DNA from 4 places in the Desulfocurvus vexinensis DSM 17965 genome. Region 4 is predicted to be linked to each of the others. Evidence: predicted binding sites of a transcription regulator. Region 4 holds the regulator's gene; each other region holds the start of a gene.
What was found. The regulator sigma-54, encoded in region 4, starts transcription at its own class of promoters, with help from an activator protein. The targets are predictions, from matches to a motif close to CTGGCACGGNNNNTGCTT.

Region 1: G495_RS0100490 (periplasmic heavy metal sensor) is a predicted target of sigma-54. The motif match lies at 1,186-1,203, and genes of this name have one in related genera.
Region 2: G495_RS0111470 (DVU0150 family protein) is a predicted target of sigma-54. The motif match lies at 1,131-1,148, and genes of this name have one in related genera.
Region 3: G495_RS20625 (VgrG-related protein) is a predicted target of sigma-54. The motif match lies at 1,369-1,386, and genes of this name have one in related genera.

The regions. Positions count from the first base shown of each region.
Region 1 is NZ_JAEX01000001.1:113,495-115,693, forward strand. It holds gene G495_RS0100485 (glycosyltransferase family 4 protein) at 1-953, shown strand, start outside; gene G495_RS0100490 (periplasmic heavy metal sensor) at 1,287-1,769, shown strand; gene G495_RS16830 (periplasmic heavy metal sensor) at 2,091-2,199, shown strand, end outside.
Region 2 is NZ_JAEX01000017.1:32,208-34,406, reverse strand. It holds gene G495_RS0111475 (sulfite exporter TauE/SafE family protein) at 1-724, opposite strand, end outside; gene G495_RS0111470 (DVU0150 family protein) at 742-1,041, opposite strand; gene G495_RS0111465 (sigma-54-dependent transcriptional regulator) at 1,244-2,199, shown strand, end outside.
Region 3 is NZ_KI912582.1:24,519-26,717, reverse strand. It holds gene G495_RS20625 (VgrG-related protein) at 1-1,292, opposite strand, end outside; gene G495_RS0114710 (HDIG domain-containing metalloprotein) at 1,482-2,036, shown strand; gene G495_RS19535 (YhjD/YihY/BrkB family envelope integrity protein) at 2,056-2,199, shown strand, end outside.
Region 4 is NZ_JAEX01000005.1:221,792-223,990, reverse strand. It holds gene hpf (ribosome hibernation-promoting factor, HPF/YfiA family) at 1-336, opposite strand, end outside; gene rpoN (RNA polymerase factor sigma-54) at 445-1,899, opposite strand; gene lptB (LPS export ABC transporter ATP-binding protein) at 2,103-2,199, opposite strand, start outside.

The sequences.
Region 1 (2,199 bases), on a different contig from region 4:
GCCTGGCGCGCGGCGCGGTGGACCCCAGGGCCCTGTGGCGCCTGGCGCGCCTGCTGCGCCGGGTGCGGCCCCAGGTGGTGCAGACCTGGCTCTACCACGCCGACCTGCTGGGGCTCGTGGCCGCGCGGCTGGCGGGCACGGGCCGGGTGGTTTGGAACCTGCGCTGCTCGAACATGGATTTTTCGCATTCCGGGCGCCTGACGCGCTGCACCGTGGCGGCCTGCGCCCGGCTCTCGCGCCTGCCCGAGGCCGTGGTGGCCAACTCGCGCGTGGCCGTGGACGTGCACCGCGCCCTGGGCTACCGCCCCCGGCGGGTGGAGGTCATCCCCAACGGCTTCGACCTGGAGCGCTTCGCCCCCGACCCGGCGGCGCGCGAGGCCGTGCGCGCCGGGCTGGGTGTGCCCGCGCAGGCGCCTCTGGTGGGCATGGCCGCACGCTTCGACCCCCAGAAGGACCACGCGACCTTCCTGCGCGCGGCCAGCGCCGTGGCCCAGGCGCGGCCCGACGCGCACTTCTCCCTGCTTGGCGACGGCACCGGCCCGGACGGCGCCGGGCTCACGGCCCTGGTGCGCGAGGCGGCCCCGGGGCTGCGCCTGCACCGCCTGGGGCGGCGCGACGACGTGGCCCGCGTGCTGGCGGGCCTGGACGTGGCCGTGCTGTCCTCGGCCTACGGCGAAGGGTTCCCCAACGTGGTGGGCGAGGCCATGGCCTGCGCCGTGCCCTGCGTGGTCACCGACACCGGCGACAGCGCCGAGGTGGTCGGCGGCACGGGCCGCGTGGTGCCCCCGCGCGACGCCCAGGCCCTGGCCGGGGCCGTGCTCGGGCTGCTGGCCCTGCCCGCCGGAGAGCGCCAGGCCCTGGGCCAGGCCGCGCGCCAGCGCGTGGGCGAGCGGTTCTCCCTGCCCGCCGTGGTCCGTCAATACGCCGCCCTGTACCGCCTCGTGGCGGGCTGAGGCCTGGCCTCCGGCCCTTCCCCCCGTTCCGCTCCCGCTTCCCCCCCTCTGGCGCGGCGTTGTGCCCCGGGCCGCCCCGTGCGTGGCGCCGGGGCCGCACGCGCTCCCTGTGCAATGGTCTGCACAGCATGTGCAAGCCGATGTGCGTGGCGATTCACAACGCCCTGGGTGGACCGCAGGGGGAGGAGGGGGCGTGCGCTATTATCATCATGCAATAATTGGAAATAATGTGTTGGCATGGTCTATGCTTAAGGGCAGGCAACGGGGCGGCCTGTCCGCCCTCCGGGAACACAAGGCGCGGCGCTGGCCCGCCACAACAGCATGGAGGATACCATGACCAGACGAATCACCGGAATTTTTGCCATGGGTGCCCTGGTGGCGCTGGCGGCCCTGATTTTCAATCCCGCGGCCATGGCCGCGAACCACGGGCAGGGCCATGGGCAGGGCGCTCATGCCGGGGCCCAGATGGGCGGCTGCTCCGGCTGGGGCGGCGCCGCGCTGACCCCCGAGCAGCAGGAAAAGGCCCAGGCCCTGTTCACCGAATTCCAGCAGAAGACCGCCACCCTGCACCGCGAGCTGTACGCCAAGCAGGCCATGCTCAACGCCGAGCTGGTGGCCCTGACCCCGGACTCCAAGCGCGTGGACGCCCTGGTGGCCGAGGTCAGCGACCTGCGCACCAAGCTGTTCACCGAGCGCGTGGCCCTGCGCAAGGCCATGACCGAGGCCGGGCTGCCCGCCATGGGCGGCATGGGCATGGGCATGGGCGGCAAGCACGGCGGCATGCGCGGCGGCGGCATGATGATGGGTTGCAACTGACCGCTTCGGCAGATGACATAGACAAGATCCTCCCTCCTCCTTCCCACCCTCACCCCAACCCCCTTGCCGCAGGCCCCTCCCCCCCCGGAGGGGCCTGCCTCCTTTTGCAGCCCGGTCCGGGATGTGCAAACGGGCTCCTGGTGAAACGCCTTGCACAAAGCGGGCGGATGTGCTGTGCTGGCCTTTGCACATGCAGGCCCGCAGGGCTGGATGCATCTTCGCATTTGTTTGGAATAATTGAATATCACCTTTGGCACGGCGCATGCTAAGTCAAGGGTGCCATCACGAATGCAACGCTGTATTCCAGCAAGGAGTAGACGCATGTCCAGGAAGTCTTTGATTCTTTCGTTGGCCGCAGTGGCGGTGCTGTCCCTGTCGGCTTTGGCCGTGGCGGGCCAGGGCTTCGGCCCCGGCGGGTGCGGCCTGGGCG
Region 2 (2,199 bases), on a different contig from region 4:
AGAGTCCGGAGATCATGACCTCGAACAAGTCGGTGCCCACGGCCACGTGGGTCGGGCAGCCGATGAGGTAGACCAGGGCGGGCATGCGCAACAAGCCGCCGCCGATGCCCAAAAAGCCCGCCAGGATGCCCGTGACCAGGCTGACCATGATCGGCAGCCAGGCCGAGCAGGTGAAGCCCGACGCTTTGAAGTGGACCATGGGCGGGATGTTGATCCGGTGCAGGGCCTTGTACCAAGTCACGCCTTCGGTGCCGTGGGCGCCGCCCAGCCCCTTTTTCTTGTTGGAGACGGCCTTGGCATAGTCGTAGAAAACCATCCAGGCGATGAAGGCCAAAAAGCCCACGTATACCCAGCGCACCACCGGCCCGATCTGCCCCAGCCGCTCCAGCCACATGACGAGCTGGGCGCCGATTTCGATGCCGACCATGGTGCCCACGAGCATGACGATGCCGAGCTTGTAATCCACGTTGCCGAACTTCGAATGGCGCATGGTCGAGACCATGGATTTTCCGGCAATGTGGGCGATGTCCGTGCCGATGGCGAAGGCCATGGGGAAGCCCAGGATGTTCAGGCCGGGGGTGACCATCCAGGCCCCGCCCATGCCGAAAAAGCCCCCGATGACGCCCACCGAGAATCCGATGAGCACCAGCCCGGGCCAGAAGATGTGCACGCCCGCGATGGGCATGTACATATACAACCAAGTCGAGTCGGCCAAGAAGTCCATGCCGCAGCCTCCTATACCTAGTGTTCCACGATCTTGCGCGAGGTGAGGTCGAGCCCGGTCATGCCCATGAGCTTGTCCATGAGCACGCCGAGCAGGCAGCCGTAGGCCGCCGTGAGCACCACGGTCCAGACCGCGAACAGCACGATGTTCGTGTTGTAGAGGTTGGCGAAATACAACAGGATGGGGTTGTCCAGCACCCTGGTGTCGGCCACGATCACCAGGTCGCTGGCCTTTCCGCCAGCGGCGCTGGCCAGGCGGGCGAGCATGGCGTCCAGGGCCAGCAGCCCGGCGAAAAGGAGCATCAATTTCCTGGTCATTGGTTCCTCCTTGGGGCGGGCTCCCGGGGGCAGGCGCGGCCACCTGCGGTCGCTGCCCTGGTGTTGCCCGATCCGTGTTCGCCTGGCCTGAGCAAGGCATGTGCCAATGGCGATTTCCGCCGACGGGGCATGGCTATTGCATTTCGCCCTTGCGCAATCGGCCCGTTTGTAGGAATGTCATGCGTGATCGGGGGCACCAGTGATGCAGAAAAGCGATCGGCCACGGCTGTACCAGGGCGGCTTTCCCTTCCTTTCCCGCAGCGCGTCGCCCCGCAAGGGGACGGCCCGCAGCCTGCGCACCCGCCTGCTGCGGGTGCTGCTGCCTCTGGTGGTGCTTATTCTGCTGGTTTCGGGCTACGTGGGCTACCGCGTCTCCTGCCAATACATCGACATCGCCCTGGACCGGAACGTGCGCGTGCAGACCAAGGCCGTGGCCCACCACCTGTCCTCCTTCCTCGACGCATGTCGCAAGGACCTGCTTTATATCGCGCAAGACGCGGGTGACCCGGAGGCCTTGCGCGATTTTCTTGCGCGAAAGACCGCCGCCGGAGGGGTGGGCTACCGCGAGTTGGCCTACCTCTCGCCCGACGATACGGGACACACGCTGTTCGTCGTCGAGGACGGGGAGGTTTTTCAGGTGCCTGACGGGCGCCTGGGCGCGGTGCAGCCCGATCCCTTCGCGGTGTTCACCGAGGCGCAGGGCCTGGCGCCCGGCGAGGTGCTGCTGACCCAGGTGCTGTACGCCGAACACCCCAGCCCGGTGCCCGGCAACGCCAGCAGGCGCGTGGCCGCGCACGTGGTGCGCCTGGCCACGCCCGTGGACCCCGATGGCGACGGCCGCCCGGGCTACGTGGTGCTGGGGGTGGACGTGCGCTTCCTGCGGGACATCCTCTCGCTGTACAATTCGCCGCGCTCGCCCCTGTGGGCGTTTCCGCGCAGCGACGAGGTGCGCTTCACCTACGTGTTCGACCCCGAGGGCTGGATGCTCTTCCAGTCCGAGGACGTGGAGCGGGGCAGCCAGGCCCTGTCCACCTACCTGCCCCGGGCCGGGATGGACGGCACCCTGGGCCGGCCCGGGTTGGACGTTGCCTTCCGCCCCGACACGGCCAACGCGGAATACTGGCTGGCCGTGAACGCCGTGCGCGAGGGCCAGGCCGG
Region 3 (2,199 bases), on a different contig from region 4:
GCCGCGCCGTCGAGCATGGACAGGGCCGCGCCCATCTCGCGGGCGAAGCGGCTTTGCACCGCGCCCTGGACCCGGGCGTCCGACGAGCCGAAGCGGCCCGCGCGCCGGGCGTAGACCTCGCGGATCAGCCCGCGCTCGAAGTCCGGCCCCTGGGCCATGCCGCCCAGGGCATCCAGGGCGGCGGAGAAGATGCGCGCCGAGCCGCTGGCCCCGTGCTGCACGGCGGTGCTCCACAGCACCTGGGCGATGGCCTGGTGGCGCCCGGAGAGGTCCACCCCCGTCAGGTCGGTGATCTTGCGCAGGGCGGGCAGGTAATGGGTCTGGCTGATGAATTCGTGCTGGAGGCGGGAGAAGCGCTCGGGCTCCTCGCGGGCCACGGCCTTCCAGGTCTCGGGCATGGCGCCCCGGGTGCTGCCCGTGTTGGCGGGCCCGGCCTTGCGCAGGCGCCCGGCGATGTCCGGCGCGGCGCTGTCCAGGAATTCGAGGAAGCGCGTGAACGTCCCGGCGCGCGAGGAAATCTGGTAGCTGCCGTAGGAGGTGCCGCCCACGCGGTCGTAGCCCACGGCCCCGATGTCGCCGCCCGACTCGAAGCGGGCCGAGAGCAGCCCGAGGATGTCCACCCCCGAGGCGCCCGGCGCGGCGGCCTTGCCGTAGGCCCGGTGGGCCCTGGCGGTACGGGCCGCGCCCGCGGCTTCGGCCTCGCGGGCCGGGGCCTCGGATGCCGCCGCAGGCTGCGCGGCGGGCGCACCCACGCGGGCGCCGGGGGCCAGCCCGCCCGCCGGGCCCTGGCTGGCGCCCACCCGGCGCAGACCGTCGGCGCGCTCCGGGCCCTGGGCGCCCCAGGGGCCGGGGGCCGCCGCCGCGTCCTGGGTTCCGGCCACGGGCGACAGCCCGCCCGCGCTCAGGGCGCGGATCAGGGCCTGCACCCCTTTGCCGCCGGGAACGGTGCCGCCGGAAAGCCCCGCAAAGCCCGCGCCGTCGCCCTGGCCCGTGCCCTCCAGGGCGTCGAGCAGCGCGTGCATGTCCGAAAGGCCCTGGGCCTGCCCGGCGCCCTCGCCGCCCTCCATGAGCGTCATGAACTGCGCGCCCATGCCCGCCTGGGCCATCTGGTCCAGGGCCTCGGGCCCGCCGCTCTCCAGGGCCTGGCGCAGGGCCCCGGCAAAACGCAGGGCCGCGCCAGGCAGGGCCTGGGCACCGGCCCCGGGCAATCCGGCGCCGCCAAATCCGGCGCCCGAACGGTCCAGTGTTTCGCTGATGCCCGCCACGGGCTGGGTGAAATGCAGGGGGTTCACGGCCATCGCTCGTTCCGTATCCGGCTGCGGTTGCGGCGTCGGGTTCCCGACAGGGACGCCCGCGCCGCAGGGGGATGAGCAAGAAGCGTGCCCCGCCGCCAGGGCCCCGGAACGCAAAGCATTTGCCCTTTTCCCGGCGATGCTTATACTGGCCGCAACCCGCAACCCCCAGCAGGGAGGACACTCCGGATGCTCACCCGCGACGAGGCGCTGGCGCTGGTCAAAGCCCAAGGCCCCGAACCGCACCTGGTTCACCACGCCGTGCAGACCGAGGCCATCATGCGCGCCCTGGCCCTGCGCCTGGGTCACGACCCCGAACTGTGGGGCGTCACCGGCCTGCTGCACGACCTGGACTACCCCGCCACCCGCGACACTCCCGCCCGCCACGGCCTGGAGGCCGCCGCCCTGCTCACCGGGCGGATGCCCGACGACGCCCTGCGCGCCATCGTCGCCCACAACGAGGAATGCACCGGCGTGGCCGCGGCCAGCCCCTTCGACTTCGCCCTGCGCGCCGCCGAAAGCGCCACCGGGCTCATCAGCGCCGCCGCCCTGGTGCGGCCCACGCGCATGCAGGGCATGGAGCCCAAGAGCCTAAAAAAGAAGATGAAGGACAAAGCCTTCGCCGCCGCCGTCAGCCGCGAGCGCATCCGCGAATGCGAGCGCCTGGGCCTGACCCTGGACGACTTCTTCCTGCTGGCCATCCCGGCCATGGCCACGGTGGCCGCCGAGACGGGCCTGGCCTGAGCCCGGCAAGGAGCGCGCCATGAAGCCGACGCCGCCACACCAAGCGCCGCCCGGCGCGCCGGGCCGCCGGGCCGCCGCCCGGGCCCTGGCCCTGCGCGCCGCGCGCTGGGCGGCCATGGTCGGGCACGGCTTCGTGGCCGACCAATGCCTGCTGTGGGCCTCG
Region 4 (2,199 bases):
CTCGGAGAAGGACACCACGTCCATGCGCACGGTGCCGCGCTGGCGGCGCTTGTCCTTGGCCTTCTCGCGGATCTTGCGCACCTGGGCGTCCATCTTGTCCAGCACCAGGTCGATGGTGCTGTACATGTCCTCGGACTCCTCGAAGGCCGAGAGGTTGTTGTCGTCCCAGGTGAGCACCACGTCCGCCTTCTGGCGGAACTTCTCCACGGACAGGTTGATTTGCAGTTCGGCGTTGTCGGTGCCAGCGTACTTGATCAACTTCTCGAACCGCGCGGTGGCGTACTTCCTGAGGTGGTCGGAGGGTTCGAAGTTCTTGAAGTTGAAATTGATCTGCATGGGCTGTCCTCCTGTCTTGGGTGACACAACGGCACTGGTCGGGCGGGTTTCCGCCAATTCCAGTGTAGAGCGAAACCGGGCCGAAATAAAGGGCTAGTCGGCGCGGGATCAAAAAACCTGCTTGCGCTTGGAGGAGGAGCGGACGCCCAGGGCCGTGCGGTATTTGGCCACCGTGCGCCGGGCGATGTTGACCTTGAGGGTGTCCTTCAGGTGGTCGGCGATCTTTTCGTCGGACAGGGGGTGGCGCGGGTCCTCGCCACTGATGAGCTGCTTGATGAGCGCCTTGACCGACTCCGAGCCCACCTGGGAGCCGTCGTCCATTTCCAGGGCGCTGTTGAAGAAGAACTTCAGCTCGAACACGCCGTGGGGCGTGGCCACATACTTGCTGGTGGTGATGCGGCTGATGGTGGACTCGTGCATCTCGATGTCGTCGGCGATGTCCTTGAGAATCAGCGGCTTGAGGGCCGTGACCCCGCGGCGGAAGAAGCCGTCCTGGAAGCGCACGATGCTCTCCACCACCTTGTAGAGCGTGCGCTGGCGCTGGAACAGGCTCTTCATCAGCCACACCGCCGAGCGCATCTTCTCCTGCACGTACTCCTTGTCCTTGGAGTTCTTGGCCAACAGCCCGTCCATGTAGAAGGAATTGAGCTGGAGCCGGGGCAGGCCCTCCTCGTTGAGCACGATGACGAAATCGCCGTCGTACTCGTAGACGTACACGTCGGGGCTGACGTACTGCGGCTCCCCGCCGCCGTAGCTGGAGCCGGGCATGGGGTCCAGGGTCTGGAGCAGGTCGAGGTATTCCTTGAGCTGGTCCATGGTCAGGCGGAACTTGCGGGCCACGGGCTTGAAGCGGCCCTTCTCCAGGTCTTCCAGGTGTTCGCTGACCAGCTCGATGAGAATGGGGTCGTCGTAGCCCAGGACTTCGATCTGCACCAGCAGGCATTCGCGCGGGTCGCGCGCGGCAACGCCCACCGGGTCCAGCCGCTGGATGCGCCGCACCACGGCCTCCACCTGGGCCGTGCTGGCCCCGGCCATGGCGGCGATCTCCTCGCTGCTGGCCTGCAGGTAGCCGTGCGAGTCCAGGTTGCCGATGACCACCTCGCTGATGGCCACGTCCCGGGGGCTGAAATCCGACAGGCGGATCTGCCACTCCAGGTGGCTTTCCAGCGAGGGCTTCACCGACAGGCGGGCGTCGTAGGCCATGCCCTCCTCGGGCACCTCGGACTCGCGCATCAGCGCCTGGCGCGACGAGCTGGAAAACTCGCCCAGGTAGTTCTCCCAGTCCGCATCGCGCGCAATATCGCGCTCCACGGCCTCGTCGCCCTGGGCCGGGCGCTCGGGCTCGGCGGCGGCCTCGAAGGCGTCCTTGCCGTCGCGCTCGGCGGTGTCCTCGAAGGCTTCCTCGGCCTTTTCATCCAGCAGGGGATTTTCGAGCAGCTCCTGCTGGACCACGTCCAGCAGTTCGAGGCGGGAAAGCTGAAGCAGCTTGATGGCCTGCTGCAGCTGGGGCGTCATCACCAGCTGCTGCGAAAGCTTCATCTGCTGTCTGAGTTCAAGTCCCATCGTTGCCCGTCGTGTTCAGGTGCTGGATGTGCCGGGCCCCGGGGCGCCCGCAGGGGCGCCTTATCCGCCGGAGCGGCCAAAAGCCCCCGTCCGGCGGGGCCTGCCTTGCGCGACACGGCCAGACCATGCCACAGACGCACAGGCCTTGCAACTCAAATGGCAAGGATTTTGTATAGGCAAGGAAGCGCAGGAACTGCGCAAGATTAGAGGCTGAAGGCCTCGCCCAGGTAGACCTGGCGGGCCTGGGGGTTCTCGCAAATCTCCACGGGCGTGCCCGAAAGGATGACCCGGCCCTCGTAG